Regions from separate parts of the Jejuibacter sp. L23 genome, predicted to be linked through region 3. Evidence: predicted binding sites of a transcription regulator. Region 3 holds the regulator's gene; each other region holds the start of a gene.

The links. The regulator CRP, encoded in region 3, controls carbon source genes, mostly activating them, when cyclic AMP is high. The targets are predictions, from matches to a motif close to ATGTGANNNNNNTCACAT.
Region 1: SCU88_RS07430 (GntP family permease) is a predicted target of CRP. The motif match lies at 5,637-5,654, and genes of this name have one in related genera.
Region 2: SCU88_RS04565 (CdaR family transcriptional regulator) is a predicted target of CRP. The motif match lies at 3,217-3,234, and genes of this name have one in related genera.

Annotation. Positions count from the first base shown of each region.
Region 1 covers NZ_CP138199.1:1,630,317-1,638,217, forward strand. Annotated here, with positions in the region: gene ahpC (alkyl hydroperoxide reductase subunit C) at 566-1,129, shown strand; gene ahpF (alkyl hydroperoxide reductase subunit F) at 1,307-2,872, shown strand; gene uspG (universal stress protein UspG) at 2,973-3,401, opposite strand; gene rnk (nucleoside diphosphate kinase regulator) at 3,576-3,986, opposite strand; gene SCU88_RS07430 (GntP family permease) at 4,140-5,516, opposite strand; gene SCU88_RS07435 (hypothetical protein) at 5,887-6,039, opposite strand; gene rna (ribonuclease I) at 6,156-6,956, opposite strand; gene dcuC (anaerobic C4-dicarboxylate transporter DcuC) at 7,045-7,901, opposite strand, start outside.
Region 2 covers NZ_CP138199.1:997,608-1,005,508, reverse strand. Annotated here, with positions in the region: gene dapD (2,3,4,5-tetrahydropyridine-2,6-dicarboxylate N-succinyltransferase) at 1-654, shown strand, start outside; gene SCU88_RS04575 (DUF4223 family protein) at 1,227-1,394, shown strand; gene SCU88_RS04570 (DUF3461 family protein) at 1,557-1,943, shown strand; gene SCU88_RS04565 (CdaR family transcriptional regulator) at 1,946-3,121, opposite strand; gene degP (serine endoprotease DegP) at 3,277-4,704, opposite strand; gene dgt (dGTPase) at 4,855-6,369, opposite strand; gene mtnN (5'-methylthioadenosine/S-adenosylhomocysteine nucleosidase) at 6,434-7,132, shown strand; gene btuF (vitamin B12 ABC transporter substrate-binding protein BtuF) at 7,125-7,901, shown strand, end outside.
Region 3 covers NZ_CP138199.1:4,800,977-4,808,877, forward strand. Annotated here, with positions in the region: gene SCU88_RS22980 (hydrolase) at 1-423, shown strand, start outside; gene SCU88_RS22985 (YheU family protein) at 424-642, shown strand; gene SCU88_RS22990 (phosphoribulokinase) at 712-1,578, shown strand; gene SCU88_RS22995 (OsmC family protein) at 1,623-2,027, opposite strand; gene crp (cAMP-activated global transcriptional regulator CRP) at 2,332-2,964, shown strand; gene SCU88_RS23005 (YccS/YhfK family putative transporter) at 3,037-5,121, shown strand; gene argD (bifunctional acetylornithine/succinyldiaminopimelate transaminase) at 5,122-6,342, opposite strand; gene pabA (aminodeoxychorismate synthase component 2) at 6,432-6,995, opposite strand; gene SCU88_RS23020 (putative adenosine monophosphate-protein transferase Fic) at 7,028-7,666, opposite strand; gene ppiA (peptidylprolyl isomerase A) at 7,771-7,901, opposite strand, start outside.

The DNA of each region.
Region 1 (7,901 bases), 2.1 Mb from region 3:
GTATTCATAAAACCTTTTCAATGGGGTGGTTTATTTGATATGGATGATCGAATAACAGGCAGGTGCTGCATGTTTTGGGGGGGAAGGGGGGCTGTCGGGAAAAGTCGTTATTCAGAATCTGGCGAGCATTAAAAGCAGGAAAATGGCTATTTATGCAGGCTAACTGGCCTATATTGTGCAATTTTTGCGATATAAAATATGAAAGTCCTTGTTTTTTGTCAGGCTATAGCATTCCCCTATCAGATCTATAGACAATACCTTACGGTTTTCACGTTGACCCGTAGCTCTGAGCGGTGGTTAAATCCGGAGGCTGTACTCTGTTTCGCGCCGGGTCAGTAATACACCTGTTGTCGAAGATTCAGACAGGACGGGTGCCAGGGCCACCGCGGGTGGCCCTTTTGCTTTACGCTGGATGGTAAGGCTGCGCGAGCATTCCCTGTCGTCACCAATGAATTACTGACTAGCTGATAGATATCGCTTATCAATTCAATAACACAAACGGATTGGATGAAGCGGCAGAGATTCGATACCTTATACCCCATCGAAACCACGGAGGAAGTAATAGATGTCCTTAATTAATACCAAAATCAAACCTTTTAAAGCACAGGCTTTCAAAAACGGTGAATTCGTAGAAGTTACCGAGAAAGACGTTGAAGGTCGCTGGAGCGTCTTCTTCTTCTACCCGGCTGACTTTACCTTTGTTTGCCCGACCGAGCTGGGTGACCTGGCGGATCACTACGATGAATTCCAGAAGCTGGGCGTGGATATCTACTCCGTATCTACCGACACCCACTTCACCCACAAAGCGTGGCACGAGACTTCCGACACCATCGGTAAGATCAAGTACGCAATGCTGGGCGACCAGACCATGGCGCTGTCCCGTAACTTCGAAATCCTGCGTGAAGACGAAGGTCTGGCCAACCGTGGTACCTTCCTGGTTGACCCGAACGGCATCATCCAGGCTGTTGAAGTGACTGCTGAAGGCATCGGCCGTGACGCTACTGACCTGCTGCGTAAAGTGAAAGCGGCTCAGTACGTTGCTTCCCACCCGGGTGAAGTGTGCCCGGCTAAGTGGAAAGAAGGCGAAGCGACTCTGGCTCCGTCTCTGGACCTGGTGGGTAAAATCTAAACCCCCTTTGTCTCTTAGGCCGCGGGTGCGTCCCGCGGTATAAGCGACCCGCGTCTCTTTCATGCCGCAGGCGCCCTGAATATCGCTACTGGATTATTCACTACGGTGTGAAACGCGCGTACCTATTCTCGCGGGTGCATTTGCACCCGTTTTTCTTGCCAGCACCAGGGAGATACCATGCTCGACACTACGATGAAAACACAGCTCAAGGCCTATCTTGAGAAACTGACAAAGCCTGTTGAGTTGATTGCCACGCTGGATGACAGCGCACGGTCATCGGAAATCAGGGAACTTCTGGCAGAAATCGCTGAGCTGTCAGATAAAGTCTCTTTTACGGAGCGCAACGATCTGCCGGTTCGTAAACCCTCTTTTCTGATTACCAACCCCGGCTCGGAGCAGGGACCGCGTTTTGCGGGTTCGCCGCTCGGCCATGAATTTACCTCACTGGTTCTGGCGCTGCTGTGGACCGGTGGGCATCCGTCTAAAGAGGCGAAAGAGCTGCTGGAGCAGATAGCCGACCTCGACGGTGATTTTGAATTTGAGACTTATTATTCGCTCTCCTGCCACAACTGCCCGGACGTGGTCCAGGCGCTGAACCTGATGGCGGTGCTCAACCCGCGCATCAAACATACGGCCATTGACGGCGGCGCTTATCAGAATGAGATCAGCGAGCGCAACGTGATGGGCGTACCGGCGGTGTTCCTGAACGGTAAAGAGTTCGGTCAGGGGCGTATGACGCTTTCGGAGATCGTCAGCAAGGTGGATACCGGCGCGGAAAAACGCGCGGCGGAGGCCCTGAACCAGCGTGAGGCCTACGATGTGCTGATTGTCGGCTCCGGCCCTGCGGGTGCCGCTGCGGCGATCTATGCAGCCCGTAAAGGGATTCGCACCGGCCTGATGGGCGAGCGTTTCGGCGGTCAGGTTCTGGATACCGTGGACATCGAAAACTACATCTCGGTGCCGAAGACCGAAGGTCAGAAGCTGGCGGGCGCCCTGAAGGCGCACGTTGACGACTACGACGTGGATGTTATCGATACCCAGAGCGCTTCCCGCCTGGTGCCTGCCGCCAACGAAGGCGGACTACACCAGATTGAAACCGCCTCAGGCGCGACGCTGAAGGCGCGCAGCATCATCATCGCCACCGGGGCGAAATGGCGCAATATGAATGTGCCGGGCGAAGATGAGTACCGTACCCGCGGCGTCACCTATTGCCCGCACTGCGACGGCCCGCTGTTTAAAGGCAAACGCGTGGCGGTGATCGGCGGCGGTAACTCCGGCGTGGAAGCGGCTATCGATCTGGCGGGCGTGGTGGATCACGTTACCCTGCTGGAGTTCGCACCGGAAATGAAAGCGGACCAGGTCCTGCAGGATAAAGTTCGCAGCCTGAGCAATGTCGATATTATTCTGAATGCCCAGACCACCGAGGTGAAGGGCGACGGCACTCGCGTGACGGGTCTTGAATATCAGGATCGCGTCTCCGGTGCCACTCATAGCCTTGAACTGGCCGGGATCTTCGTTCAGATTGGCCTGCTGCCGAATACCAACTGGCTGGAAGGCGCCGTAGAGCGCAACCGTATGGGCGAAATCATCGTTGATGCCCGCGGTGAAACCAGCGTGAAGGGGATCTTCGCTGCAGGGGACTGCACCACCGTGCCGTACAAGCAGATCATTATCGCCACCGGCGAAGGGGCGAAAGCGTCACTCAGCGCCTTTGACTACCTGATCCGCACCAAAACGGCATAATAAAAAAGGCCCTCCCATTGGGAGAGGTTCAAAGACACACACAGCAAAAACACCAGAGGCTACCTGCGGGTAGCCTCTTTTTTTTACCTGCATCAAAAGGCTAACGCACCACCAGCACCGGAATACGGGCATAGCGGATAATGCTGGCCGCGTTGGAGCCCAGCAGATGAGTAGTGATAGAGGGATTACGGGAGCCAACGACGATGACATCGGCCTGAAGCTCTTTGGCGGCGGCGTTGACCTCGTCGCGCACGTTACCGAAACGGGTTTCGGTAATGACGCGCTCCGGCGCAATATGGAAGTGGCTGGCCAGGGTTTTAAGCTTATCTTCCGCCTCCTGACGCAGGTGATCCTCAAAGCGGCGCATCTCGGAGGCAAAACCGCGGAACATCATAGCGGAAGCATCCGGCATCACGTGTAGCAGGTGAATCCTGCCATCCTGTTGCGCCAGAAATTCGGCGTGGCGAATGGCCTTATCTGATAAATCCATTTCAAAGACATCAACTGGCATCAGGATCGTCTGGTACATAAAGCAACCTCCATTTAATGATAAGATTTTCCTTAATAAAACACGGGTTTTTAGGTTTTTAGTGGGGCAGTAATAAGAAGTGTGACGCAGGCTGGAGTGGGAGAGTGGAAACTGTGAAGGTTTTCACAGGTCGTTAAACAGAAAGAGGATGCCAGGCATCCTCCAGAACGCGGTTCAGCGATGATACTCCCCGGCGGACTCGGGCTGGTATTGCAGCTCCAGCACTTCCAGATGGGTTTCGATGCCGCCCGGCAGCGCCCAGCGAATATGGTCTCCAACCCGCAGCCCCAGCAGTGCGGCACCCACCGGCGCCAGTACCGAAAGCTGGCTGGCGGTATCGGTCAGGTTAGCCGGATAGACCAGGGTACGCAGGTGCTCTTCACCGCTGTTCAGATTGCGGAATTTCACCCGGCTATTCATGGTAACGACATCGGCCGGTATCTCCTCCGGCTTACACATTTGCGCGCGATCGAGTTCGGCATTGAGCGCTTCGGCGACCGGGAGTTCGGCGAACGCGGGCTGTTCCAGCAGCCGATCAATACGTTCCGCGTCGAGTTCGTTAATGATAATTGCAGGTCGGGACATCACAGACTCCATGTTAATCATCCGGCCCTTTGCCGGATATGAGAGACCCCAAAAGAAAACCCTCACCATCGGAGTGATGAGGGTTGACCTGATGATAATAGCGGTGCCCGTTGTGCGAGTACAGTGAACTGCTTCACACTCGGTGCGGTAGGGCTACAGAATCATGCTGCCCAGCGCTGCCAGCAGGAAGGCAATGCTGCCCAGCAGGGTTTCCATAACGGTCCAGGTTTTAAGAGTGGTCTTCTCGTCCATTTCCAGGAAGCGGCCAACCAGCCAGAAGCCGGAGTCGTTCACGTGGGAAAGTACGGTAGCACCGCCCGCGATAGCGATAACGATAAAGCACAGGTCGAACTCGCTCAGGCCGGTAGCGCTTTGCACCATTGGCGCCACCAGGGCTGCGGTGGTGGTCAGTGCGACCGTCGCAGAGCCCTGCGCCACGCGCAGCGCGGTAGAGATAACAAAGGCCGCCAGAATCACCGGCATGCCGGTATCGGAAAGCACGCCAGCCAGTGCGTCGCCAATGCCGCTGGCGCGCAGTACGCCGCCAAACATACCGCCAGCGCCGGTGACCAGAATGATGCCGCAGATGGGACCAAGGGCGCCGTCACACACTTTTTCAAGATGCTGGCGGCTGTGATCGCGGCTGAAAACCAGCAGGGCGAAGAAGGTGGTGATTAGCAGCGCTACCGGGGTTTTGCCCAGCATACGCAGGAAGTTGACCAGGGTGCTGTCGGCATCGACCCAGCCCAGAACGATGGCGGTACTCAGACCGGTATCGAGGAAAATCAGAACCAGCGGCAGCAGCAGGATCGCCATCACGGTGCCGAAAGAGGGCGGACGATGGTTAGGATCTGCTTCTACTTCGCCCAGGAAGGAAGTGGGAAGCTTGATGTCGAATTTTTTACCGGCGTACAGGCCATACAGGTAGGCGCCGAGATACCAGGTGGGGATGGCAATCACCAGGCCAACCAGCACCAGCAGACCGATGTTAGCGCCCAGCAGTTCGGAAGCGGCAACCGGGCCCGGATGCGGCGGCACCAGGGCGTGCATTACCGCAAAGGCCCCCGCAGCAGGAAGTGCATATTTCAGGGTGGAGCCGCCAAACTGTTTGGCGACGCTGAAGATAATCGGCAGCATCACGACCAGACCGGCGTCGAAGAAGATCGGGAAGCCGAACATTAGCGAGGCGACGCCCAGCGCCAGCGGCGCACGGTGAGAGCCGAATTTATTGATGAGGGTGTCCGCCAGCACTTTCGCGCCGCCGGAGATTTCAAGCATGCGTCCTATCATCGCGCCCAGACCCACCAGCAATGCAACGCCTGCCAGGGTGCTGCCAAAACCGCTTAGCAGCGTGGGGACGATCTTATCGAATGGGACTTTGGTGACCAGCGCAACGATGATACTGACCAGCGTCAGTGCCAGGAAGGCGTGCACCTTAAAGCGCATAATCAGCACCAGCAGCAGGGCAACCGCGCCAGCGGCAATGCCTAACAGCGTTCCGGCACCATAAGCGTATGTCATTTCCGTCATTGTCTGGTTCCTCTACTTATCAATCCAGGGAAGAGGGCGAGCCGCTCTTTCTGATACCGGTAACATGATACTGGTAACATTCACCAGGCTGTTATAGGAATTGACCACGTTATTTACATTTTGAGATGAGGTTCAAACATTGGAAACAAACTCCCCATCCGGGGGATTGACTCAGCGTAGTTACCAGGGAGCCGTTACGTAAAGGTACAGAAGGGAAAAAACGGGATGGCGTGCGTGCTAATTGATTGAATTTCATGATATACATCACAAAAAATGTTTGTTAAATGCGCGATTTTCTAAAAAATGAGGTTCGTATCATTATCTGTGGTTTCCGGCAGCGTTGCTGCCGGGGGAAATGAAGGGCTGCGGTTTACTGACGACGAGCCAGCGGCTGTAACAGCTCACATAATATGGCGCTACGCTGTCGGGGCGTTAGCCATAGCCAGGCCGGAAAACGCCGGGGGAGCGGCTGACGAAGAAACATCGTCTGCATTTCCTGGAGCCATGAGTCGGTTTTGCTCATATTCCATTCCTCTTGCTGGTTTACTTAGCCAGAGTGTGGCGTGGTAAACACGGAACAAAAACGGATGGAATGCTTTTTATTCTTCAGGTTTTATAGGGCCCTGACCCGGATACGACTCAGAAACCGACGGCATCCAGACGGAAGGTTTTTGCGCAGTTACCCGGATGCGCTCCCGGAGTAAAGCTCTGTGAGCTCAGGGGCTGGTTGATGGCTTCCGCCTTCAGGCCGATCTGCATTTCGGCCAGATAAGCCGGATTTCCGTGACAGGTCAGCTTCACCGCTTTCACGCTCTCTTTACCCCAGCTACGCGCCAGCGCTTCGTTAAATGCCTTGCGGCTGACGATCTTTCCGTAATGACCGGCCAGGAAACGTCCGAAGGCGCTGTCGCGCACCTCCTGATTCAGGCGCACCATGGTGCCGAAATAAGCATTGGGATTAAATCCAAAGCAGGCGCCGTGCTTGGCGAATTCATAGCGTTCCAGACAGGAACTGCCGCCAGCGCCGGGCATCACTTCGCCCAGCTTCTGCGCCATGGTGTCGCTCAGGTCAACCCCTGGGGCGGCGCATTTCCGTGAAGCGCGAGCTTCTGGCATATTGGGAATCGGGCGGGTGGCGCAACCGTAACGCATCCAGCGCCGCTCATCCACGCCGCGTGCCGCGATGGAACGCGGCAGACCGGGCCATAGCCCATGTACCGTCAGCATCTGTGCGCCGTTTTCCGGGGAGTCCTGCTCCCGGCATTCGGCGGGAAGTTTGCGATTGCGTTCATGCATGCTCTGACAGAAGCCGCTCTGCCAGGAGAGCGCCAGCACGTAGCGGTCAAAGTCGTCATACTGCGTTGCCTTCAATGGTTCGGCATGGGCATAACCGCTGGCAAGCGTGCCAGTCAGCAGCGCGTAAGCTATCCAGTTTTTCATGTGATTTCCGATGGTTCGCGTTATATCCGCGTTATTTAACCACAAAAAGGGGACCCGCAGGTCCCCTTCGCGTGTGAGTGTGCCCGCGTCAGCTGGCAGGCATCAATACTTCAGTGGCGATAATCACTACCAGCAGGCCGACCAGTACTGGCACCGAGGTGCGTTTAACCACTTCGAACGGCGAGATCTTCGCCATGCCTGCTACCGCGACGACCACGCCGGAAACCGGAGAGATGGTCCGCCCGAGGTTAGAGGCCTGCAGCATCGGAATCACCAGGTACCCCGGATTCACGCCCGACTGAGCGGCCAGTTTAGGGATCAGCTCTGCGAAAGCATAAAAAGGGGCATTACCGGAACCCGTGGTCATCGCCGCCAGCATGGTCAGAATCACCAGTACCAGCATCAGGACGATACTGGCGGAACCAAAGGAGGTTGCGATAGAGATCAGGCTCTGGATAAAACCGATGGCGCTTAGCCCCTGGGCAAAGACCCCGGCGGCGACCAGCAGCATGACCACGGTCGCGAAAGCGTCCGCCATACCGCGCCAGGCAACCTCCAGCCCTTCAAATACGCTGCGGGTATTAAAGCTGCGCAGGAATTCGATGATGGCCGTTAGCAGAATACACATCACCAGCAGCGTAATAATATGCAGCTGCGGGCCCCATTTCCCGTCGAAAATCAGTACCGCAATGACCGGGGAGAAGGGCAGGATGGCGTAAAAAGCAGGAACTTTGGTCTGGATTTCGCTGACGTCCAACATTTCGGTGTTGATATGCTCTTTTTTATCCAGCCAGCGCTGCCAGAAATAGTGTGCGATGCCCATGCAGACAATGGCGGCGATGGAGATCGGCAGAGTGGTTTTAAAGGCGAAATCGACCAGAGGCATATCGGCAACCCTGGCGGCCAGAACTACATCGCCAGAGGTGGGGGACAGAATAATCGCTG
Region 2 (7,901 bases), 1.5 Mb from region 3:
TGGCTGAAGATGGCGGTCCTGCTCTCCTTCCGCATTAATGATAATCAGGTGATGGAAGGGGCAGAAAGCCGCTATTTCGACAAGGTGCCAATGAAGTTCGCCGGCTACGACGAAGCGCGCTTCCAGAAGGAAGGATTCCGCGTGGTACCGCCAGCGGCAGTGCGTCAGGGCGCCTTTATCGCCCGCAACAGCGTACTGATGCCTTCTTACGTTAACATCGGCGCTTACGTCGATGAAGGCACCATGGTGGATACCTGGGCAACCGTGGGCTCCTGCGCCCAGATCGGTAAAAACGTGCACCTGTCCGGCGGCGTGGGTATCGGTGGGGTACTGGAGCCGCTGCAGGCTAACCCGACCATCATCGAAGACAACTGCTTTATCGGTGCGCGCTCCGAGATCGTCGAAGGGGTTATCGTTGAAGAAGGCGCCGTTATCTCTATGGGCGTATACATCGGCCAGAGCACCAAAATCTATGACCGCGAAACCGGCGAAGTCCACTACGGTCGCGTTCCAGCTGGCTCGGTAGTGGTTTCCGGCAACCTGCCTTCTAAAGATGGCAAATATAGCCTCTATTGCGCAGTCATCGTCAAGAAGGTTGACGCCAAAACCCGTGGCAAGGTAGGTATCAACGAACTGCTGCGCTCGATCGACTAAGCGACAGTTATCCATTATCAGGGCGGCCCGGATTCCGGCGCCGCCTTTTTTTATTCAGCAGTCAGTCCCTCGCCGAATATAAGACATGCGCACCATTACCAGGAATATTCTTCCAATAAAGTCGATTGTCTTAATTATTTACTATATTGATTTCCAGTAACCAATCCAGCAACTATTCTCCGTAACCAGAATAAAATCCGAAAATGTCATCAATATAAAAACAGGAAAATAGCCATAAAATAAAAACATTATTTTATCTGTTACGCTTGTATCCAGTCCAGAGCAATAAAAACAGCGATAATTCCAGAGTCTGCTCTGGCACAGGCTATCCTCTGCCACATCTACCCCACCGCTTTTTTAAGACGCTTTCAGGAAACAAAACCGGAAACAATACCCCCATTAACTTATTAGGAATATTCGTCGTGTGCTCACGCAACAAATAACGCCGCTTGCCAGTTATGTCATTTTATTTACATTATGCTTGACATCATTATTGTTTGTAAGATTATATTTAGCACGACGCTAATTGATAGCGCACTCTCAATGGAATTATTTCAAACAGGATTGATACAATGAAAAAAATCGCACAGTTCACGGTTGTTGCTGCTCTGTTAGCCACTCTGACAGGCTGTACCGGTAGCATTTACAATAAAGAGAAGAACTGCGACTACGATTACCTTCTGCATCCGGCAATTTCTATCTCTAAAATTATTGGTGGCTGTGGCCCGGTAGACAAGTAAGTCTTGCGGGTTACCCGATGGTGTAAAGCCGACCCCTGCGGTCGGCTTTTCTGTTTCCTCTCCCGTAATGTCGAATTTTTGATATCCGAACTGGCAAAAAAACCGCTTTCCGTTAACTATCTACTGGTTGCTCTCGTCTCGCTTAAAGGGGAAAACGCCACTATGTACGATAATCTGAAAAGCCTCGGCATCACTAATCCGCAAGAGATTGACCGTTACAGCCTGCGCCAGGAGGCGAATAACGACATCCTGAAGATCTACTTTCACAAGGATAAAGGCGAGTTCTTCGCCAAAAGCGTGAAGTTTAAATATCCGCGCCAGCGCAAGACGGTCGCCGCAGGCGGTACCGGACAGGGATATCGGGAAGTCCAGGAGATCAGCCCCAATCTGCGCTACGTGATCGATGAACTCGATCAAATCTGCCAGCGCGAGCGTAGCGATGTCGATCTGAAGCGCAAGATTCTTGACGATCTGCGCCATCTGGAAAGCGTGGTAGCCAACAAAATTACCGAGATCGAAGCCGATCTCGAAAAGCTGACCCGCAAATAATTTTAGCTGACGCCGCCCACGCCCTGCTGCTCATCCAGTTGCAGGGCGATATACAGTAGTAGCCGATCGTCGAAGTGACTCAGATTAAGCCCCGTCAGTTCCGCCACCCGATTCAACCGGTATTCCAGCGTATTACGGTGAATAAACAGCGCCCGTGAGGTCGCCAGCGGCTGTACATTGTGACGGAACCAGGCATTCAGGGTACGGCGCAGCAGCCCGTTGTTGTCCATCGATTTCAGCCTGGCCAACGGCCGGGCCAGCTCATTAGCCTGCCAGCCGCCACGCAGACCATCGAGCAGCACCGGCAGCATCAGATCCTGATAAAAATAGCAGCGCTGTTCCGGCATCCTCTGCTTACCCACCATCATAGTAGTACGGGCCGTTCGCCAGGAACGGGCTATCGCTCCCTGGCCGGTAAAGTAGTTACCCAGCGCGATACGAAAACGTGGATGACCGCTCTCTTCCATGCGGGACAGCAGTTGCTCCACCCGACGTCGGTGATCGTCTGCATCCCAGCGTCCAAAGGCGTTTAGCGCCGGTTTCAGCACCACCATTTCCGTCAGCGAAACAATAGCGATCAGGTTATTTCGCTCCGGCGTGGTCAGGGCGTTTTGCAGACGCTGCAACTCCTCCATGGCGCTGTCGACCCCCAACTGCCCGCTGTCCACCTCAACCACGGCCACTACCCGTGGCTGATTCAGGTCAATTCCCAGCCGCTGGGCCCACTCCACCAGCGCAGGCGTGTGCTCTTCCGCCTGAATCAGGTTCATCACCAGCTCTTCACGTAACCGCCGATCCTGGGCCAACAGATGCATCAGCCTTGACTGTTCCAGCATCATCTCCGCCGTCATACAGACCAGTTCGCCGTACTGACGCAGCGTTTCCGGAGCGCCGGTCAACCCGATTACGCCGACAATCTCCCCTTCCAGACGTAGCGGCAGATTAATCCCCTGACGTACCCCGTGCAGATGGCGCGCCACCGCGTCGTCGATATCCACAACCCGCCCCTGTGAGAGCACCAGCAGCGCACCTTCATGCAATTCGCCAACTCGCTCCTGATCTCCGCTGCCAATAATTCTGCCGCGTGCGTCCATGACGTTGATATTGGTATCGATGATACGCATCGTCCTGTCGACGATCTCCTGCGCCATCAGGTCATTCAGGTGCCAGTCCGCCATAATCCCCTCCTCCCGCTAATCGACGTTCCAGCATAAGCCAGAGAGAAGGCGATAACATTGTGCAAATGCCCAAAGCGCGACATAGGGATATGAAGATGTGTAAAACGTCACAAAAAAAGGCCGCATACGCGGCCTTAGAAGGAGTGAAGAGAAGATTACTGCATCAGCAGATAGATAGAAGTGTCGCCGCGCTGAACGTTCAGCGCCAGCACCGACGGCTTGCTGTCCAGAATCTTACGCAGTTCGGCAATGTTGTTTACCGGCTGCTGATTCGCGCCAACAATCACATCGCCCTTCTTCAGACCGATGCGCGCCGCAGGCGTATTCACCTTCACGCTATTGACGATAACGCCTTTATCTTTGCCGGTGCGGTTGCTCAGTTCGGCCCCTTCAATACCGTTAAAGACGCTGGAAGAGTCCACCTGATTCTGGTTGCTCTGCTGCAGCTCCAGGTCAACGGTAACCTGCTTGCCTTCGCGCAGCAGACCCAGTTTAACCTTGCTGCCTACCGGCATGCTGCCCACCTGGGCGCGCAACGCGGCAAAGCTGCTGATCGGTTTACCGTTCATAGAGACGATCACGTCGCCCGCTTTCACGCCCGCTTTCGCCGCAGAGGAGTTCGGCATCACCTGGCTTACGAAAGCGCCGCGCTGGGCATCGACCTTCATGGCTTTCGCCAGATCGGAGTTCAGCTCGGTCCCCATGATGCCCAGCTCACCGCGCTTAACCTGGCCATATTTAACCATCTGCCCGGTCAGGTTCTTCACCATATTGCTGGGAATGGCAAAACCGATACCGATATTGCCGCCGTCCGGCGCCAGAATCGCGGTGTTAATACCAATCAGCTCGCCGTTCAGGTTAACCAGCGCGCCGCCGGAGTTACCGCGGTTAATGGCGGCATCGGTCTGAATGAAGTTTTCATAGTTTTCCACATTCAGCCCACTGCGCCCCAGGGCAGAGACGATACCGGAGGTCACGGTTTCACCCAGACCGTAGGGGTTACCGATAGCGACAGTGTAGTCGCCCACCCGCAGGCCATCGGAATCCGCCAGTTTAATCGCACTCAGGTTTTTCGGATCTTTCAGCTCGATCAGCGCGATATCAGAACGCGGATCCTTACCGACAACCTTAGCGTCGAACTTACGCCCGTCGCTCAGTTGAACCTTAATGCTGGTTGCCTTATCCACAACGTGGTTGTTGGTCACCACATAGCCTTTTTCGGCATTAATAATGACCCCGGATCCCAGCGCCATAAATTTCTGCTGCTGGCCGCCATCCGCGCCTCCCTGCTGACAGAAGGGAGAACTCTGGAAAGGCGAACCTTCCTGGCAGAACGGCGAGTTGTCGCCGAAGAACTGCTGGAAGTTGCGCGGCATGCGCGGCGTATTAACCGTAGTACTCCCTTCTACGTTGATACTCACCACCGATGGCATCACTTTTTCCAGCATCGGCGCCAGACTCGGCATCTGTTGCGACGCGACGGAAGAAGAGGCAGTCTCAGCGGCGGAGGCGAATGACACAGGGGCCAGCGCCAGGCCCAGACTCAGAGCCAGCGCACTCATTGCTAACGTGGTTTTTTTCATCAGTTTCTATCTCAAATTTCTTTAAATACTGAGCGAGCCAGAATGGCTATTGTTTATGGCAATTATCAGAGTGAATTTATAGCGTGAAGTTCCCTTAAACAGGTTATGGAAAAGGTAAAAATTTATTGTTCATCTTTACAAAGCGGTGACTCAGGTCACCGCCATCAGCCGCCGGTATTCGTCCCAGGCATAGAGATCGGTCATTCCGCTGATATAGTCCTGAATCAGGCGACAGCGATAATAAAACTCCATCTCCTCCATGTCGGGCGAATTCTCTGGCAAATTCTTAATCGCCTCAATATAAGACAGGCAGTGTTTGGTAGATAATTTGTGGTACAGCCGGGTTTCGATCGGCAAATGGCCCACGCTATTGTTCGCCACCATTTGCTGGAAATCCGCAAACGACATCATCAACAGCGGGCGGTAAATATCCAGCAGCCCGCTAATGACGCGGTAGCCCTGAAGCTCCAACTGCTCGACCTCCGGATGGCAAAAAACATGACGCTTCGCCACCTGTTTATACAGCTCCAGCAGACGACTGAACGGGCTGTCATCTTCCAGCAGCGCGTGATTAAAAGAGCCCGCGTATATCTGCCCGATATTATCGATAAAGCGCTGTGCGGCGTAGGGTACCAGCTTATTCAGGGTATTGACCCGCAGATACATAAAGAACTGATCTTCCGTACTGCGGCGCATGGTATTGGTGCCCGACTTCTCCCAGGCGTCATTGATGACCACTGAGAACAGATCGCCTGGCTCAGGCTCTCCCCAACGGGTTTTCAGGTGCTGATACAGCTGCTCTACCGTGAAAATATTTTTTTCTACCGCATCTTCCAGATCCGCCACGCAATAAGAGATATCATCCGCGGCTTCCATAATCCATGTCAGGGGGAAACGGCAATATTCATCCATTTCTAATTCGCGCCGCAGTCGGGCGATATAGGCTTCTTCAGAAAGGTAGTAGCCGGGCTTTTTCATCAGGTAGCGGAATGCCTCAGGCGGCTGGTCGGCATCCCAGGCCGGACGGGTGTATTTCAAAATACAGCCCACCTGAGCCCAGGTTAAGTTCATTCGCAACAGCGAATGAACCAGACGAATACCCTGGGCATTACCCTCAAAATGGCAGAGATCCTGACGCACCCGGCGACGCAAGGTATTACGTTCCGACTCCCCTTCCCGAAGCCGCAGACAGGCTATCTCGCAGCGCGTATCCTGCGCGGCGTCACGGCGGGTATCTTCCGGAAACAGACGTTGACGAAACCAGTCATTAATGGCCGCTTCGCCAAAGTGGCCAAAAGGGGGGTTACCGATATCGTGCATCAGACAGGCCATCTCGACGATGCTCTCAAAAGGCCCGGTCAGCTCATCCAGCCCGTAGCTTTCCAGCAGCTTCTGCTCTTTCAGACGACTCAGCACCTCGCGCGCGATGTAGCGCCCCACCTGCTGAACCTCCATAGAGTGGGTCAGCCGGGTGCGCACCGCCGCATTGCGCTCCAGCGGGAAGACCTGGGTCTTCTGCTGCAGGCGGCGAATAGCCGGCGAATTGATGATCCTGCCGCGGTCGCTTTCGAAAATCCGCAGAATTTCATGTTCCGTCTTTTCTCCCTGCGGTGAACGAAACCGGCGGTGCCAGTTTATTTTCCTGCGAAAATCAATACCGTTCATGCTCCCTCCCGTTTTTCCAGCCATGATAGACTATACAGCCAAATTAGCCCTGGAGAGTACCCGAATGAAAGTTGGCATCATTGGTGCAATGGAAGAAGAAGTCACGCTGCTGCGCGACAAAATTGAAAACCGCCAGACGCTGAAGCTGGGCGGTAGCGAAATCTATACCGGTACGCTGAACGGGGTTGATGTGGCTCTGCTGAAATCCGGCATCGGTAAAGTGGCCGCCTCCATGGGCGCCGCGCTGCTGCTGGACCACTGTAAGCCAGATGTGGTGATCAATACCGGATCGGCAGGTGGCCTGGCGCCGTCGCTAAAAGTGGGTGATATCGTGGTCTCCGACGAAGTGCGCTATCACGATGCCGATGTGACTGCGTTCGGCTATGAATATGGCCAGATGGCGGGCTGCCCGGCGGCTTTTGTGGCCGACGAAAAACTGATTAATGCCGCCGAACAGTGCATTGAAGCCCTAAACCTGCACGCCGTGCGCGGTCTGGTAGTCAGCGGCGACGCCTTCATCAACGGCGCGGAAAATCTGGCTAATATTCGTCGCCGCTTCCCGCAGGCGATCGCCGTAGAAATGGAAGCTACCGCCATTGGCCACGTCTGCCATAACTTTGGTACGCCGTTCGTGGTGGTTCGCGCCATTTCCGACGTGGCCGACCAGGAATCCCACCTGAGCTTCGAAGAGTTCCTGGCTGTCGCGGCCCGTCAGTCCAGCCTGATGGTCGAATCACTGGTGCAAAAACTGGCTCATGGCTAACTGGCCCGGCAGAGCCACGCTCTGCGCTCTGCTGATGCTGCTGCCGGCGTGGCTGTTTGCCGCGCCGCGCGTCATTTCACTCTCCCCCGCCAATACCGAACTGGCCTTCGCCGCCGGTATTACCCCCGTGGCGGTCAGCGCCTGGTCAGACTATCCCGAACAGGCGAAAAGCATTGAGCAGGTAGCAGACTGGCAGGGCATTAAGGTCGAGCGCATCCTGGCGCTAAAGCCCGATCTGGTACTGGCCTGGCGCGGCGGCAACCCCAGTCGCCCTGTCGAACAACTAACCCGATTTGGTATTAAGGTGCTATGGCTCGATCCCACCCAGGTCGAAGAGGTGGCGGACGCGCTCCAGCAACTGGCTGACTGGAGTCCAGCGCCGGACAAGGCGCACCAGGCGGCGGCTCAGTTACGTGACCAGTGGCAGGCATTACAGCAACAGTACAGCGGTAGCCCGAAACGACCGGTATTTTTGCAGTTCGGTGACCGGCCGCTGTTCACCAGCAACGCCCGTTCGCTTCAGAACCAGCTACTGAAAACCTGCGGCGGCGACAATATCTTTGCTGAAAGTAAGGTGCCCTGGCCCCAGGTTAGTCGGGAACAGGTGCTGGCGCGCCAGCCTCAGGCTATTATTACGCCAGGCGATGAGCAGAAAGCCGCTGCCGTTCGACGCTTCTGGGGAGCAACGCTGCCGGTTCCGGTGATTGGCCTTAAAGAGGACTGGTTTGAACGGGCGGGGCCGCGTATTATCCTCGCCGCCCGGCAGCTT
Region 3 (7,901 bases):
TTCTACCAGCGCTATCTGCTGAATCTGCTGAAGGCTAACGCCGGGCGCAAACTCAAGGCCTGGCCCGGAACCCTGCCCATCGACAGGGCCCGTCTGAAACGCATTCGCCGCATCCGGGAATTCGACGATCTGATTACCTCGAAAATCCACGGTTTTCGTGATGCTCTGGACTACTACCGACGCTGTAGCGCACTGCCAATGCTGCCGCAAATCGCCCGACCGACGCTGATTATCCACGCGAAAGACGATCCCTTTATGGATCACCAGGTCATTCCGGATCTCGACCATCTGCCCCCCAACATTGAGTATCAGCTGACCGAGCACGGTGGCCACGTCGGCTTCGTGGGGGGAACACTACGACACCCGGAAATGTGGCTGGAAAAACGTATTCCCGACTGGTTAAGTCAATTCCTGGATGGATAAATGATTATTCCCTGGCAGCAGATATCGGCGGAAACGCTGGATAGCCTGATAGAAGCCTTTGTGTTGCGCGAAGGCACCGATTACGGTGAACATGAGCGTTCGCTCGAACAAAAAGTGGCGGATGTAAAGCATCAGCTACAAACCGGCGAAGCCGTTGTGGTATGGTCGGAACTTTATGAAACGGTCAACATCATGCCGCGCTCGCAATTCCGCGGCTAATATCTGGTTTACCAAACAATTCGCCGTGTTTCAGTGGCTACACCCCTGTACTCAAGGAGTTGCTCAGCTATGTCCACCAGGCATCCGATTATCGCCGTCACCGGTTCCAGCGGTGCGGGAACCACCACCACCAGCATCGCATTTCGTAAGATTTTCGCCGAACTCGGGCTCAGAGCCGCCGAGCTCGAAGGTGACAGTTTCCACCGCTATACCCGCCCGGAAATGGATATGGAGATTCGCAAGGCCCGGGATTTAGGGCGCCATATCAGCTATTTCGGCCCGGACGCCAATGACTTTGGTCTGCTGGAAAATACCTTTACCGAATATGGTCATAGCGGTACGGGAAAGTCCCGCAAATATCTACATACCTACGATGAAGCAGTGCCCTGGGATCAGGTGCCAGGCACCTTTACTCCCTGGCAGCCGCTACCAGAACCTACGGACGTACTGTTCTACGAAGGGCTGCACGGCGGCGTGGTCACCTCGCAGCACGATGTGGCGCAGCATGTGGATCTACTGGTCGGCGTAGTACCCATCGTCAACCTGGAGTGGATTCAGAAACTGGTGCGCGACACCAGCGAGCGCGGCCATTCCCGTGAAGCCGTGATGGATTCGGTGGTGCGTTCGATGGAAGACTACATTAACTACATCACCCCGCAGTTCTCACGTACCCACATCAACTTCCAGCGCGTGCCGACGGTAGATACCTCTAATCCCTTCGCCGCCAGAGAGATCCCGTCGCTGGATGAAAGCTTTGTGGTGATCCACTTCCGGGATCTGGAGGTCGATTATCCCTGGCTGCTGGCGATGCTGCAGGGCTCGTTTATCTCGCATATCAATACGCTGGTGGTGCCGGGCGGCAAGATGGGACTGGCGATGGAGCTGATTATGACGCCGCTGGTGCGGCGCATTATGGAAGGTAAAAAGATAGCCTAATCCCTGGCTGGGGAGGGGAATCTGTCTCCCCTCCCCAGCCAGCATCAGCCTTCCACCACCTCATATGAATGGGTGATATTCACCGCTTTACCCAACATCAGCGCCACAGAGCAGTATTTCTCGGCAGACAAATCCACCGCACGCGACACCGCATTGTCTTTCAGATCCTGGCCGGTAACGATAAAGTGCAGATTGATATGAGTGAACAGGCGCGGCGCCTCTTCACGACGCTCCGAGGTTAGCTTCACCTCGCAGTCGGTCACGCCGTGGCGACCCTTTTGCAGAATAGAGACCACATCGATGGCGCTACAGCTTCCCACCGCCATCAGCACCATCTCCATCGGACTGGGGGCCTTGTCGCCGGAATTCCCGTCCATCAGCACCTGATGCCCGGAGGCGGACTCACCCAGGAAAGTCAGGCCCTCAACCCATTTTACTCGTGACTGCATGTTGTCGCTCCCATCAAGCCATTTTCCCCACAGAGTAAGCCGCCGCAAAGAAAGTCGCAACAGAAGGCGATCCGGGTCAAGCTGAAACGAGACAATAGGAGACACCCGGAAAAAGCTATGCTAAAACACTGAGGATACCCTCTCGCGGCGCGGCGAAGCGCGTACGGGATGAAATTTCACGTGAAATTTATGTAGCTTACAGGCTTTTCTCATGCCAGATCCCCAAGAGCGGGGACAAACGATCAATACGCCCGGAGGCCCATATTCTTCCGGGCGTCAGCTTATAACCAGAGGATAACCGCGCATGGTGCTTGGCAAACCGCAAACAGACCCGACTCTCGAATGGTTTTTGTCTCATTGCCACATTCATAAGTATCCATCGAAGAGCACACTTATTCATCAGGGTGAAAAAGCCGAAACCCTCTATTACATCGTTAAGGGCTCTGTCGCAGTACTTATCAAAGATGAGGAAGGGAAAGAGATGATCCTCTCTTACCTGAATCAGGGGGATTTCATTGGTGAACTGGGGCTATTCGAAGAAGGCCAGGAGCGTAGCGCCTGGGTACGGGCGAAAACCGCCTGCGAAGTCGCTGAAATCTCCTATAAGAAATTCCGTCAGCTGATCCAGGTAAACCCGGACATTCTGATGCGCCTTTCCTCGCAGATGGCCCGCCGTCTGCAGGTCACCTCAGAGAAAGTGGGCAATCTCGCCTTCCTGGATGTGACAGGTCGTATCGCACAGACCCTGCTAAACCTGGCAAAACAGCCGGACGCAATGACCCATCCAGACGGAATGCAGATCAAAATCACCCGTCAGGAAATTGGGCAGATCGTGGGCTGTTCCCGCGAAACCGTTGGCCGTATTCTGAAGATGCTGGAAGATCAAAACCTGATCTCCGCACACGGGAAAACCATCGTCGTCTTCGGTACCCGTTAATCCCGGTCTGTAACGGCGTGTTGTGGCAACGCGCCGTTTTTCTCTTTGCCACTGACGCGTTACCCTGTGCCAATGCGCCGACTGATCTATCACCCCGAAGTTAACTATGCGCTGCGTCAGACCCTGGTACTGTCGCTGCCGGTGATTATCGGGCTAATATTCGGTAGCCTGCAACAGGGCCTGCTCTTCTCGCTGGTTCCCGCCTGTTGCAATATCGCGGGCCTGGATACCCCCCATAAACGTTTCTTTAAACGCCTGATCGTCGGCGGCTCGCTGTTCGCCTTTAGCAGCCTGATGGTTCAGCTACTGCTGATGGAAAAGCTGCCACTGGCCGCCATCTTCTTCGGAATGGCGCTGTTACTGGGCGTTACGGCGGAAATCAGCGCCCTGCATGGCCGCCTGTTGCCTGCTTCGCTTATCGCCGCGATCTTTACTCTGGGGCTGGCCGGCAATATGCCGGTCTGGCAGCCGATGCTGCTGTATGCGCTCGGCACCCTGTGGTACGGCGCCTTTAACTGGTTCTGGTTCTGGATGTGGCGTGAACAGCCGCTACGCGAGACCCTGAGCCTGCTCTATCGCGAACTGGCGGACTACTGCGAAGCCAAATACAGCCTGCTGACCCAGCATACCGATCCGGAAAATGCGCTGCCGCCGCTGCTGATTCGTCAGCAAAAGGTGGTGGATCTCATCAGCCTCTGTTATCAGCAGTTGCATATGCTATCTGCCACCAGCCGCCAGAATGATTATAAGCGCCTGCTGCGCGTCTTTCAGGTGGCGCTGGATCTTCAGGAGCATATTTCCGTCAGCCTTCACCAGCCTGAAGAGGTACAGAAACTGGTAGAGCAGAGCCACGCGGAACCGGTGATTCGCTGGGCGGCCCGTACCGTGGCCGCCCGACTGCGCGTAGTCAGCGACGATATACTCTACCACCGCTATCCCCGGCGCTTTAGCATGGAAAAACCCATCTCCGCGCTGGAAAAGATTGCCCGCCAGCATCCGGAAAACCCGGTGGGGCAGTTCTGCCACTATCACTTCAGCCGTATCGCCCGACTACTGCGCACCCAGCGCCCGCTCTATATTCGGGATCTGATGGCCGACCGGCAACAGCATCTTCCGCTGCTTCGGGCGCTGCGCAGCTATCTGTCGCTGAAGTCCTCGGCGCTGCGTAGCGCAGCGCGCATTGGAACCATGCTTGCCATCGCCAGTCTGCTTGGCGCCGCGCTCAATCTGCCCAAACCCTGGTGGATACTGATGACCATCATGTTTGTCACCCAGAACGGCTATGGCGCCACCCGGGTACGCATTCTGCACCGGGCGGGGGGAACTATCGCGGGTCTGTTAATTGCGGCGGGCGCGCTGCACTTTAACGTACCCCAGGGCTATATTCTGGCGGGAATGCTGCTGATAACGCTGATTGGCTACCTGATAATCCGTAAACATTACGCGCTGGCGACCGTCGGATTTACCATCACTGCGGTGTACAGCCTGCAACTGCTTTCGCTGAGCGGTGAGCAGTTTATTATGACCCGACTGGTGGATACGCTGCTCGGTTGCCTGATCGCCTTTGGCGGCATGGTCTGGCTGTGGCCTCAGTGGCAGAGCGGCCTGCTACGACAGAATGCCCACGATGCGCTGGAGCGCGACCAGCAGGCCATCCGCCAGATCCTGAGCGACGATCCACAGCCCGGCCCGCTGGCCTGGGAGCGAATGCGGGTCAATCAGGCCCATAATGCGCTCTATAACTCGCTAAATCAGGCAATGCAGGAGCCATCATTCAATAACCGTTACCTGGCCGATATGAAGCTATGGGTAACCCACAGCCAGTTTATCGTCGAGCATATTAACGCCATGACGATCCTGGCGCGCGAGCATAATATGCTGACGCCAGCGCTGGCCCAACGCTATCTGCAATCCTGTGAAATCGCTATTCAGCGCTGCCAGCAACGGCTGACCTGGGACAACCCCGACGACAGCGGGGCCATTCACGTACTGGACGACCCCGAGGCGCTCACCATTGGCCCAATGAGTACCATGGAGCGCCATCTGGATCGCATCCTCAGCCATCTGAATGCGATGCATACCATCTCTTCCGTGGCCTGGCATCAGCGCCCCCACCACGGCGCCTGGCTACGCCGCCGTCTGCAAAGCCACAAATAATCATCCCAGGGCAATTTTCTGCACCGCTTTGGCGAAACGCGCCATGCCTTCATCGATGTCGGCGTCTTCCACCACCAGCGACGGCGCCAGACGAACCACGTCCGGCCCGGCATTCAACACCATAACGCCCTGCTCCGCTGCTGCGTTCAGCAGATCCCGGGCGCGCCCTTTATATGCTTCACTCAACTCAGCACCAATCAGTAGCCCCATACCGCGAACTTCGCTGAAAATATTGAATTGCTCGTTGATCTGACGCAGATGGTCGACAAAACGCTGACGCTTGCTCTGAATGCCACCCAGCACTTGTGGGGTATTAATGATGTCGAAGGCCGCTTCCGCCACTGCGCATGCCAGCGGGTTACCGCCATAGGTCGAGCCATGGGAGCCCACGTGGAAAGCAGAGGCAATCTCCTGGGTCGTCAGCATCGCGCTCACCGGGAAACCGCCGCCCAACGCTTTGGCGCTGGTCAGAATGTCCGGCGTCACACCGTAGTGCATATAGCTGAACAGCTTGCCCACGCGACCCATACCGCACTGTACCTCATCAAAGACCAGCAACGCCTGATAGTGGTCGCACAGGTCACGCAGCCCCTGCAGGAACTCCGGCGTGGCGGCGGTGACTCCCCCTTCTCCCTGAATCGGCTCGACCACCACGGCACAGGTGTGGTCATCCATGACGGCTTTCACGGCGTGCAGATCGTTAAAGGGCACATGGATAATATCAGCAGGTTTAGGGCCGAAGCCGTCTGAATACTTGGGCTGTCCACCGACCGATACGGTAAACAGTGAACGCCCGTGGAAAGCATTATGGAAGGCGATAATTTTGGTTTTGTACGGACTGTAGCGCGTGGAAGCATAGTAACGCGCCAGCTTAAAGGCGGTTTCATTGGCTTCGGTGCCGGAATTCATGAAAATCACCCGCTCAGCGAAGGTCGCGTCAATGATCTTACGACCCAGACGCAGCGCCGGTTCATTGGTGAACACATTGCTGGTATGCCACAGAGTCTCTCCCTGCTGCTTCAGCGCCGACACCAGAGCCGGGTGGCAGTGTCCCAGTGCCGTGACGGCAATACCACCGGCAAAGTCAACGTACTCTTTGCCCTGCTGGTCCCAGACCCTGCTGCCCTGCCCCTTCACCGGGATAAACTGCGCCGGTGCATAAACGGGCAGGATGACATCATCAAAAGTGGCGCGAGTAATCGCTGAATTTTCATTTGCCATGGGTTAACCGTCCCTTTTTTACGCACATCTTTAATTGAAAATATAATCATTAAATATGCATAAAAAATCACACACTGGCAAACATAAAATCAGCGCTTCAGGAAGTTTTCCAGCAACCGGTGCCCCTGTTCGCTCAGGATACTCTCGGGATGAAATTGCACCCCCTCCAGCGCCAGCGTCCGGTGGCGCAGCCCCATAATCTCCTGCTCATCGCTCCAGGCCGTCGCTTCCAGACAGTCAGGTAAGGTAGCGGGATCCACCAGCAGCGAATGATATCGGGTCACCGTCAGGGGATTATTCAGCCCCTGGAATACACCGACGCCCGTATGGCGGATAGCGGAGGTCTTGCCGTGCATCACCTTACCGGCACGTACCACCGATGCGCCAAACGCCTGGGCGATCGCCTGATGCCCCAGACAGACCCCCAGAATCGGCAGCCGACCGGCGAAATGGCGGATAGCAGCCAGAGAAATGCCTGCTTCATTGGGCGTGCAGGGACCGGGGGAGATCACCAGTTGCCGGGGTGCCAGCGCCGTTATCTCATCAAGCGAGAGCTCATCATTACGCTTCACCCTGACATCAGCCCCGAGTTCGCAGAAATACTGGTAGAGGTTCCAGGTAAAAGAGTCGTAGTTGTCGATCAGTAATAGCATGGCGGCTCCGGCAAAAATGATACCGCGCTATTCTACGCTTTTTCCCCTGCTACGCTCACGACAGTTGCGAACAACGCCTCCAGTGGCGCCGGATCGCCCATAGCGCTACTCTGGCAGGCATCGCGCCATGCCTGTGGGGTAACGGGTTTCCAGTCCAGACAGTAACCAGCGTGGATCGCCATCTGTTCAAAGAAAATACGCTGAGTACGACCGCTACCGAGCCGGAACGGATGCAGAACATTAATCTCGCCGTAATACCAGGCCAGCCGCGTCACAAAGCGATGGCGCTCCAGCCCCGCCAGATAGTGCTCATTCTCCAGCTTTTGCATCAGCGCATTACCCTCTTTTTCGATTCGGGTAAACAGGCAGAAAGGCGTATCTCCCAGCGAAATATCCACCTGGCGCAGTTCGCCGGCCCGATCGAACAGTTCGATAAACAGATGATGATGGATGGCGCACAGCCAGGGCAAGCCGCGCAGTACCGGGCCCAGCTCCAGCGTGGCAAGGCGTTGCGTCGTCAACGCCAGCGCTTCGCCGCTCAGTGCGTTACCCGCGGGCTCCGGCGCGCGCCCGGAATCAGGGATCTCCAGCCGACAGCTGTCCTGAAAGCAGGGCAAGCGTCGCTGTTCCCACAGGCGGATTTTTTGTTTGTCGGTGAGTTTTTTGGTCATGACACCTCCCGTACGCAGCCCGTTTGCCACAAGTATAAGCAGCAATTCCGGACCGCGTCGGGGGCAGAGCAGCACGCGGGCGTCAGGGCCCGCGCGCGAAGAGATTAAGGCAGCGGCTTCACAGACAGAATAACGATCGGTTTTGTCGGTACATTCTGGTAAGGGCCGACATCGTGAGTCTGGGTCTGAGAGATCTTATCGACAACGTCCATTCCTTTCACAACTTTACCAAATA